Regions from separate parts of the Gottfriedia sp. NPDC058432 genome, predicted to be linked through region 2. Evidence: riboswitches for the same ligand, from Rfam matches in the RefSeq annotation. Region 2 holds a riboswitch; the other holds the start of a gene.

Region 1 (5,561 bases), on a different contig from region 2:
TGATCTTGAACCGAAACTACTTTTACATCTGCAATGTCAGCAACAGTAACATTTTTTGGCGTAACTGTTTGTGCTTGTCCTGCACCTCTACCTAGTTGTGCTCCTTGAGTCATCGTACCCATTTGTGTACTTTGGGCAGCTGCACTAGATAAAACTGTTTTTTTGATTTGATCGACTGAGTTTAACGTACCTTTCATTCGAACAGAAACTGTTTTTCCATTATTCTCAACAGATCCTAATGGCACTGCGTAATCTAGACCTTGAATTGCCGTTTTAATAGTATCTAAAGAAATCCCTTTTTCTTCAGCTTTTTTATTATCTACAACGATTTGAATTTCTTCATCTTTAGTTCCTTGAAGACTTACATCACTAACACCAGTGATTTTTTTAATTTGAGGAAGTAAATCTTTTTCAATTGATTGTTGTAAATCTTTTACTTGTCCGTTATTTGCAATTGCAACTTGATAAATAGGAGCAGAATCCATCGCAATTCGCTGAACTGTCGCTTCTGCTTTATCAGGTAATTTTGTTTTATTGATTACATTATCAACGTCTTTTTCAATTTTATCCATATCCGTTCCAAATGGATAAATCAAAAAGATTGAAGCCATATTTTCACTTGAAGTACTTGTTAACTGATCATAGTTTTCAAGCTTCATTAAACCTGATTCGATTGGTTTAGTGACTTCAGTTTCTATATCCTCAGATGATGCACCAGGGTATACTACCTGTACTGCAACAGCTGGAAATGAAACATCAGGAAATGTTTCAATTTGTATTTTTTGGGCAGAGTATATTCCCCCTATTAAAACAAGAACACTTAATATAATAACTGATATTGTGTTCTTCAAACTTAATTTCGTTAAGCCTGCAAACATAATGTATCTATTTCCCCTTTCGATTCGTTACAATTCTAATACGTGATTAGTTTATCAAATCTATATGAACAGAATATGAACAATTAAGAACATAATTTGAACTTTTTTATTTTACAAGATTTTCGGTAGGATAATCGTAAAGCTAGTTCCTTTTCCAACAACACTTTCAACCTCTATTTTCCCTTGATGTATTTCCATTATTTTTTGTACAATCGAAAGACCAAGACCAGTTCCTTTTTTATTTCTAGAACGGTCTGCTTGATAAAATCGCTCAAATATCCGCTCAATATCTTCCTTACTAATTCCTAGCCCATTATCGCTAATGAGCACGTGAATATTATGATCTAATTCCAAAATATCTACTTTAATATACCCAGCCATATTTGAGAACTTAATCGCATTTTGAAGTAAATTAATCCATACTTGTTCAAGTAGTAAACGATCTGCCACTATTTCTGTTTGTGGTAAATTTAAAACTAATTGAAGCTTTTTACTTTCCCAGTGTGGCTCTAATGCCAAAATAATTTTTCGAATTTGTTCATCTAATTTGTAGGTCGTAGGCTGGAATGGGTGTTGCTCAGAGTCCAATGAAGCTAACTTTAATAATCTTTCACTCATCATTGAAAGACGTTCACTCTCTGTTTCAATAATGGATAAATAATGTTCCTTTTTTTCTTCAGTTAATTGCTTATTTCTTAAAACTTTTGCAAATCCCTTAATAGATGTTAACGGTGATTGAATTTCATGAGAAACATTTGAAACAAATTCACTTCTCATCTCTTCTAACTTGTTTAATTTATTCGTCATTACATTAAAGTTGGAAGCAAGTAATCCAATTTCATCCTTACGTTTAATCGTTACTTGAACATCATAGTTACCTTTAGCCAGTTCTTTTGTAGCACGAATTAGCTCTTTTACTGGCTTTACTAATAACTTAGCTACAAATAAAAATGTTACTGATCCAATGATTAATGTTGTCAGTAAACTAAAAAATAAAACTCTCCGCATTTTAAAGAACCCACGATCAATATTGGGCTGAATAAATAAAGCGTATTTATGCCCATCTTTTTGAAAAGGTAGGCCGATGAGATATCCTTTTGTTTGAACATCACTTTTGTTTAGAACGGTTAATACTTGTTCTTTTTTTATATTCTTCTTTTTTAGTGCTGTATTTTTCAAAACGATTTTACCCGACTCATCATACAGTGATAGATAAAAATTTTTACTAAGAATTTGTAACGTCGCATCTACTCCATTTTGATTATCTTGTTTAGAGTATATGGAAATAAAATTTTCTCCAACATCTATTAAATCACTTTGTACTTCTGTTTCAACATGTTTTATAAAGTATTTTGAAGCGATAAAAAAAGTAATGACTAAACTCAACAAAATAACTGAAATAAAGATTAAAACCAATCTTGTATACATGCTTTTCATGTGTGATTTTCCTCTAATTTATAGCCTAAACCTCTTATTGTAACGATTTCGACCGTAGCCTTTAACTCTCTTAGACGCTCTCGTATTCTCTTTATATGCACATCAACCGTGCGTTCATCTCCTTCATAATCAAGTCCCCATATTTGCTCAATCAAATCATTCCTCGTAAAAATTCTTCCAGCTTGACTAGCAAGCTTCATCAATAATTCAAATTCCTTTAATGGTAACGTAATCGATTGATCATTTGCTGAAATTTCATATTTAACTTGGTTAATCGTTAAATTACCTACAAAAATATTTTTATCAGTTAGTAATTGAAATCTTCTTAATAGAGCTTTTACACGTGCTACAATTTCCAAAGGATCAAAAGGCTTTACAACATAATCATCTACCCCTAGATCAAAGCCCTTTAATTTATCCTGAGATTCCCCTTTTGCTGTGACCATTAAAATCGGAATATCATAATACTTTTTAACCTCTTTTGTCAGCTCATATCCATCTACTTCAGGCATCATCACATCAACTACTACTATTTGAATATTATTGTCTTCTAGTATCGTTAATGCTTCTTGACCATTTTCAGCCTCAAGAACCGTATAGCCTTCACCACTTAAAAAAATAGAGATTAACTCGCGAATATTTGCATCATCATCGACAACTAATACTTTTACATGATTCAATAAATCCACCTACTTACATTTCCAAATAATTATGTACATATTATATAAATTCATTATGAACTAAATATGAATTAAGAAACCAAAACTAAATAAATAAAAAAGAGAATGGCTTAGTTGGCCACTCTCTTAAGGAACTATTAAATGTTTTTTCGACCTATTTTAATTTCTATAGTATCGGCAAATCAATCTATTCTAACGACTTTACCTGATTTTCTCTCTCTAACGATTCTCTTCCTATTCCCTGACTTTTTACATTTATATTTTCCATTTTCATCATCTACTACAGAATCCTTACGAGTCATAAATACTGCCATTAACATAGTTAAAATAAGAATTCCACCAAATATATACATTTCTAGCACTTCATAACCCCCACTTACTTCTTCATTTACCAAAATTGAATGCAAAAAAGACACTAGGAAAATCTCCAGTGCCTTAATAAGACATCATTTTGGAAACCTTCTCCCTACACGCCTACGAGGTTAGCTGTCGGATTCGGACCTAAAAAGTAGCCCTACCTAAAAAGGATTCACCCCAAAGTACAATTGCACAAAAATTGGTTCCCCCGCTTTAAAATTGAAATGTCCCTTTATTAATAGAAGAAACACTCAACTAAACTCAGCGATCTATGGTCATTTAATTTTATGTATATTACTTAAATTACAATTCAACTACTAAATTGTATACTATTTTACTAGTTAAAGAAACTAATATGTCTTTTGATTAAATATGTTGTGTCAATAAATGACCATTATGATAAGTATAAAAATCTTTTCCTAGTTGGTTTTTCAAATGAAAAATGAGCAAAATTACTTACTCATTCATGAGTCGATTCTCTGTTTTGAAATCCTAATTCACAGCCGGCTAACTCATGTAATCATTGATTAAGGTCCTTTAAAATAAGTAATAACCCCCATTATTAACATACAAGTGACATGTAACAAAAAGATGGTTCCAAGAATTCTTCCTGCGCTTTTATTCTTTTTCTTTGCCAATTTGTTTATTAAGAAAACAATAATAGCTATTACTATAATGAGAGTTAATAGAGGTAAAAAAATAAATAAGTCCGACATAGATTGTTCTCCTTTTTGTAATCTCTATACATTGATTTACTAAAAACTAATATTCTAGAGAGAATCTTTTATTCCTTGTTTATCTAAATCACCCGTTCGTACAAAAAGAAAAAAGGATTGCCATAGCAATCCTTTCTTAAATAAGAATCTGTTATTTCTCCCAAAGTTCAACCAATCTACCTTCAGGATCTTTAATCCAAGCAAACTTACCATATTCACTAACCTCTTTTTCCTTTGCAAGAGGTACACCCACTTGTTCAAGATGCTTAATCGTCTCGTCTAGATTATAAACTTGAAAATTTAACATTACTTGCTGTTCTGTTGGGAAATATCTGTCTTCTTCAGTAAAGAAAGAAAAGATTGTTTCATTTTCAGAATCGGGTTTAATAATAGTCCCATTCCAATTTTCTATTTCAACATTCAGCACTTTACTGTACCATTTTTTTAATGCATCCAGATTTTTAGTCCTCCAAAATATTCCCCCGAAACCTTTTATCATCATAATCAGCTCCCTAACTTTTTATAAATTTATTAAAATATTACTTTGTTTGCATAACTTTCTCTATTCGACGATCCGGTAATAACCACAAAATTGCAACGAATACATATATTATTTGAGCGAACCAAGGCCAGATCAAAGACGTGCAAACTGCAGATAAATAACAAACCACAGATACTTTTCCTTTCCAATCGTTACCTACAGCCTGTTTTAACTTTGAATTCTTTCCCTCTTTTTTGATAATTATACCTTGTAATATGAAGTAAGCTATTGCTGCCATTAAGAGTATTACACCATAAAGCATTGTAGGATAAGGCTTATAATGGTTTTCTCCCATCCAACCAGAAGCAAAAGGAATTAATGATAACCAGAAAAGCAAATGAAGATTAGCCCACATGATTGATCCTGTCACCTTTTGTAAAGTGTGTATCATATGATGGTGGTTGTTCCAGTAAATACCTACATAAATGAAACTAAGTAAATAACTAAGAAATGTTGGGAAAAGTTGTAATAAGTCTTTTATATTCGGACTATGAGGAATCCTAATTTCAAGGACCATAATTGTAATAATGATAGCAAGTACACCATCACTAAAAGCTTCTAACCGATTTTTATTCATTGTTCACTCCCTATTATTATTTGTCTTTTTGTTTTATTTATTTTTCTATCTATTTAAATTCCTTATTTCTTCATAAAATAATAACAACATAATTTTTAAAAATTATCAGATTGGCTAGTTTAAAGAATGTATTCTAAAGACATATCTAAGACGGGTCACTTAACAAGACTTTCTTCTAACTCACTTTTTTGGCGCAAGTGATGACGAAAATGCATATAAACCAAATCATACCATTCCCTTGCATTTAGCCAGCCGAACCCTCCATGCTGGACTTTATAATTTGGATTTATATCATCCACTTTTGATTCCCAGTGACTCAACCTTAGTATTACTTGATCAATTCTGCTGATGAGCTCGTCCTTGCTATCTGAATTA
Region 2 (5,561 bases):
TAGTTGAATGGATTATTGAATAGTCCCCAAACGAGAAGTTTGAATTACCTGCTTGAAGCGCTGCTAAAATTTGTTTTCCATCACTATTTGATATTGTAAATGATGGAATTGCATCGACTGATTCACCTAAAAATGCATTAATTGGCCCTTCAGCTTGGTTTAGCTCATCGTTATACATAATGACTCCGACTGCGCCCCTCGTTTTGGCATTTTTAATTTTATCAATTAATGCATTCGTTCCACGCTTAATGAATGCAATATTTCCATTTAGGTCTTTGCCGTTAAAATCAGCTGCTGTTCTAGCTAGACCGACATCTACTAATTTGAATGTTTTTCCTTTTAATTGAGTTAAATCATCCGAGTAATTTCTTACTAACTGTCTTAACGTGTAATTAGTACCATTTTGCACACCTGCATATTGATAAGCATTAAGTGAAATGGATGATGCACCAACTGTCAACGCTAATGCAGCAGCACCTGGTGATCCTAATGTATACATTTGGTCTCCAGAATTACCCGCAGCAACAACTGTAGTCACACCACTTAAAACAGCATTGTTTATAGCAATTGATGTCGCATAAAGTGGATCATTTAACGAGTTACCTAATGACAGATTAAGAACATCCATACCATCCTTCACTGCTCGATCTATCCCAGCCATGATCGCATCAGTTGTTCCGCTTCCATATGGACCTAAAACACGGTAAGAGTAAAGATCTGCTTCTGGTGCTGCACCAAGCATTTTGTATTCACTATCCGCTTTACCACGACCACCGATAATACCAGCAACATGTGTACCATGTTCTGTATAATAAGTAGTTCCACTACTAGGATTAGTTTCTGGTTGTCCTGATTTCTTCCAATCAGCATAGGTTGTTTCCATTGGATCATTATCGTTGTCGACGAAATCATATCCGCCTTTATAAGCATCCTTTAAATCTGGATGATTATAATCCATACCCGTATCCAAAATACCTACTTTAATACCTTTACCTGTGAATCCTTCTGCATGTAAGCGATCTAAACCATCATAAGGCGTGTAGTTTCCAACTTTTGCTTCATCAGCTTTTAATTGTTCGTTATCATCTGCAGTTGGTGGTTCAACTGAAAACGTTTCATTGCTCCAAACTGTTTTAACTGCTTTAGATTTTAATAGATTTTTTATTTGATTAGCTGGTAGGTTCATAGAAACACCATTAAAAGCATTTTTATATGAACGAGTAATTTTAAAATCTACCTTCTTATTATTGTCATCAATTAATAGTTGATCTACATCTTGATTAAACGTTTGATGATCTTGATCAATTAATTTTGTAGATTCATCTGTCGTTAACGTTTGTCCTTCAAGACTCGCTTGAAGCTGAGCAACTTTTGTAGGCTGATTTGCAAATTGTACGATGACTGATGTTTGTTCAGTAGACGTTTGATCAATATCAGCCGGAATTTGTAGACCTATTTCTTCATTAGCTGAAAGCTGGTTAAGTGCATCTCTTTGTTGTGGAGTTAAGTTTGCAAGAATATCTTCAGTCTTTGAATAGCCTGCAGCTTTTGTAAGATCTAAATGCCCAATAGATCCCAAAATAAAACTAGATGATAGAGCAACTACAGATAAGCTTTTAACAATTTTACGATTGTAAGACTTTTTCCCCATTTTCATCCTCCATGTCACTGTATTTTTATTACATATGCGAGTGTTCAATGTATAACGATACGTTAATTTAATGGTGAAAAACTGCAATAGCTCTCATTAAATTTTGTACTGTTTCATTACAAGCACATATTTTAATACTATTATTGAAAAATAAAGGTTTGGAGTAAATTGGGGAAATTTGGAGTTAGCTCCTTATTACAATAGACTTAATTGCAATCCATCCTTTAATAAAAAATTGTCGTTAATGAACATATTTTGTAGAAAAATTATCTTTTTTTTACACAGTTCAAACTTTTTCTTAATGAGATTTGTAGATTTTTGTAATTGTTCTAAAATCGAATTTGGGGGAAATCACCAATTTTCATTAAAATTATTGGAGAATCATTAAAAATCAAAATATTAAAACTATTCAAAATATGATATTTGTCCTATCTTTTCTCTTTAAATCTAGTGAAGAACTTTTAGAATAATAATAAAAATTCGTAAAAAAAAGAGTCTTTCGCAGACTCTTTTTTACAAATTGTTTTGTTTTCTACTAATAAAAACACTATTTTCTCAAATGATAAGGAACCGTCGTAACAACTACATCCTTTTGACTTATTAACCAAAGTCGAAGCAAAAGTGCCGTTTGATTATGAAGAAGATTATGCCACCATTTTTTAGGTATAAATTGTGGAATCACAATTTGGATGTGGCTATCTGGCTCGTTTCCTTCTATTAATTTAATGAATCTTGAAATTGGTGCAAGTACTGAACGATACGGGCTTTTTAGAACGACTAAGCGACAAGGATTACCCCATTCTTCCCATTTTTCTTCCATTCTCTTAATTGATTCATCATCAAATCCAACATAAACAGCTATCGGTTCTGTTGCAATACCTTTTGCAAATGATAATGTATTATGCACAACTCGATGCGTTCCTGAAACTAATACAACTGTAATAACTTTATTTGCTTCCGGTTGAAAAGAACTTAAATCGATACTTAATTCGCTTGATACATTTTGATAATGTTTATAAATAGCTAATGAGAAGAGTATTATTGTTGGAATGACAACTAATACAACCCAAGCACCATCTACAAATTTTGTAACTGCAAAGATTACGGTTACAACAGATGTTACAATTAAACCAATAATATTGATTGCTAATTTGACTTGCCAATTCGGCCCTTTTACTCGTTTCCATCTTCTCGTTAAACCTAATTGTGCAATGGTAAAAGATAAAAACACACCAATAGCATACAGTGGAATCAGTGCATTTGTATGTGCTTGGAATGCAATGATTAATATACTTGCGGCTGCAGCAAGTGCAATAATTCCATTTGAGTAACCTAAACGATCCCCTCTGTTTGTAAATCCTCTAGGTAAAAAACCATCAGCCGCTACGATCGCAGCTAACTGAGAAAATCCTGTAAAAGTTGAATTTGCTGCTAAAATTAAGATGATAAATGTAAACCAAATAATAACTTGATAAAGTATCCCGTGACCGAAGTACACCTTTATTAATTGAGATAACATCGTATCGTTTGGATTAGGTGAAATTCCGTTCACATATAAATGATATGCAAAGCCTAAAAGTGTAATTGAAGTTATAATTCCTAGCGCTATATATGTTTTAATTGCATTTTTTTGACGAGGTTCTCTAAAAACTGGTACTGCATTTGAAATGGTTTCAATACCTGTTAACGCTGAACATGCAGAACTAAATGCTTTTAAGACAAGTAATATACTTAAACCTTGTGGTACTGTACCAAATGTCGGTGTATGATGCTGTATAAATCCATGTTGAAACTCATCAAAGAATCCAGTAAAAATCAGAAGTAACATACAAATCATAAAGCCAAATGTTGGCCACGCAAATATTTTAGCTGATTCAGCAACCCCACGAAGATTTACAACTAATAATAAAAATACACAAAAAATTGCTAAAACTGTTTCATAAGGCACTACAGCCGGATATGCAGATGACACAGCTTCAAGTGCAGCAGAAACTGAAACCGCAACTGTTAAAATATAATCAACTAAAAGCGAACTTGATGCAATAAGTGATACCCATCTTGGTTTAAAATTGTCTTTTGCAATAGCATATGCTCCGCCACCACTGGGATAAGCTAAAATCCCCATAATATATGAAAGAATTAGTAACCCTAATAATAAAACAGTTGCTATTGTGATCGGTATGATATACCAGTGTGCTTTTCCCCCTAGACCAATCAACTCGGTCATTCCCGCCTCTGGTCCATACGATACAGATGAATACAAATCGGCTGCTAGAATTGGTAAAGCAATAAACCAAATCAACTTATTATGCTGTGCATGAATTTCAGCTGTTCTCATAGGTCTGCCAATAAATACGCGTTTTACACTATTAAAATTTGATATCGAATAATAAATCCCAAAAATCGCTAAAATAAACAGTCCAATTTCTATATATTCGGACGGATGATGCATAAATCTCTCCCCTTTTCTTAAAAAAGCAAATAAAACTAATGATACATTGGTAAAAACTTCTAATTTTTACTTTTTTGCACACAAAAAAACACTAAGCTTTACTTAGTGTTTAAAAACAATACTAAATAAACCCCTTTCTTTAAATGCTTACGAGGTTAGCTGTCGGATTCGGGATTAAAGAATACCCCTACCTTTACAAAAAAAGGATTCACCCCAATAAAGAAATGGTTCCCCCGCTCTTTTTAAGATTAAGCAATTATGGTTTTGAATAGAAATATATGAATTTAATAGTAAATATATAACTTCAGGTTAAATTTGTAAATAGACTTTTACTAAAATTTATCTAAATATGAGTTCTCTGTATTATTAGCGTACTTGATTCCAAACGATTTGTTCAGATTTACTTGTAGATAAAGTGTTCGTTAATACGTTTTGCACTTCAATTTGATTAAACGTTGAGATCTTTTTATTAGCATCTGACATATTCGTTTCGTACCCTGTCAGTAAAATAGAAAATCCACATCCTACTACTAAAGATAAAATTGCTTTTTTCATTTTGTTTTCTCCTTTCGATTTTTTTCATATAAAAAAACCATGACCTATGGCCGTGGTTTGACGTTCGTTTTTAAACGTAAGACCCGCTCAGTTGAAATTTCACGACTAATTAGCGTGCTTGATTCCAAATGATCTCTTTTGTTTGGTCAACTGTTATCATGTTTGTTAACACGTTTTGTACCTCAGTTTGATTAAACGTTGAGATTTCTTTTTTAACTTCTGACTTATTCGTTTCGTACCCTGTCAGTAAAATAGAAAATCCACATCCTACTACTAATGATAAAATTGCTTTTTTCATTTTGTTTTCTCCTTTCGTGATTTTTAAATATAAAAAAACCATGACCAATGGTCGTGGTTTGACGTTCGTTTTTAAACGTAAGACCAACTTCGGAAGTTTCGCGACTAATTATCTCACTTGATTCCAAACGATCTCTTTTGATTGATCAACTGTTAAAGTGTTTGTTAACACGTTTTGTACCTCAGTTTGATTAAACATAGAGATCTCTTTATTAACTTCTGACTTATTCGTTTCGTACCCTGTCAGTAAAATAGAAAATCCACATCCAATTACTAAAGATAAAATTACTTTTTTCATTTTGTTTTCTCCTTTCGCTATTTTTTAATATAAAAAAACCATGACCAATTGGCCGTGGTTTGACGTTCGTTTTTAAACGTAAGACCAACTTTATCATGATAAAAATCAGTCGTCAAATGGTTCTTTTTGGAAATTTGAATGTAAACGATTACTTAAAATAAACGATTTTTGATGGTTTATTTTTGGTAATCGTTTACATATTTATAGTTTTTTTCGATGGTAGTTTAAATATAAGAAAGTAGGGAAATCTCTCACGAGACTTCCCCCTTATCAAACCGTACATGCCCTATTAAGGCATACGGCTTACC

What was found. Region 2 has a riboswitch for cyclic di-AMP ahead of ACFWM3_RS15175 (APC family permease). Riboswitches for the same ligand answer to the same signal wherever they lie in the genome.
Region 1: it holds a riboswitch for cyclic di-AMP, as region 2 does, so the genes downstream of both, ACFWM3_RS16330 (hypothetical protein) here and ACFWM3_RS15175 (APC family permease) in region 2, are expected to answer to the same signal.

The regions. Positions count from the first base shown of each region.
Region 1 covers NZ_JBHXLC010000016.1:65,420-70,980, reverse strand. Annotated here, with positions in the region: gene ACFWM3_RS16345 (efflux RND transporter permease subunit) at 1-878, opposite strand, end outside; gene ACFWM3_RS16340 (sensor histidine kinase) at 990-2,315, opposite strand; gene ACFWM3_RS16335 (response regulator transcription factor) at 2,312-2,995, opposite strand; gene ACFWM3_RS16330 (hypothetical protein) at 3,178-3,411, opposite strand; cyclic di-AMP (ydaO/yuaA leader) riboswitch at 3,453-3,592, opposite strand; gene ACFWM3_RS16325 (VOC family protein) at 4,220-4,567, opposite strand; gene ACFWM3_RS16320 (TMEM175 family protein) at 4,608-5,186, opposite strand; gene ACFWM3_RS16315 (DinB family protein) at 5,342-5,561, opposite strand, start outside.
Region 2 covers NZ_JBHXLC010000014.1:162-5,722, reverse strand. Annotated here, with positions in the region: gene ACFWM3_RS15180 (S8 family serine peptidase) at 1-1,651, opposite strand, end outside; gene ACFWM3_RS15175 (APC family permease) at 2,199-4,103, opposite strand; cyclic di-AMP (ydaO/yuaA leader) riboswitch at 4,232-4,368, opposite strand; gene ACFWM3_RS15170 (hypothetical protein) at 4,470-4,658, opposite strand; gene ACFWM3_RS15165 (hypothetical protein) at 4,768-4,956, opposite strand; gene ACFWM3_RS15160 (hypothetical protein) at 5,065-5,253, opposite strand.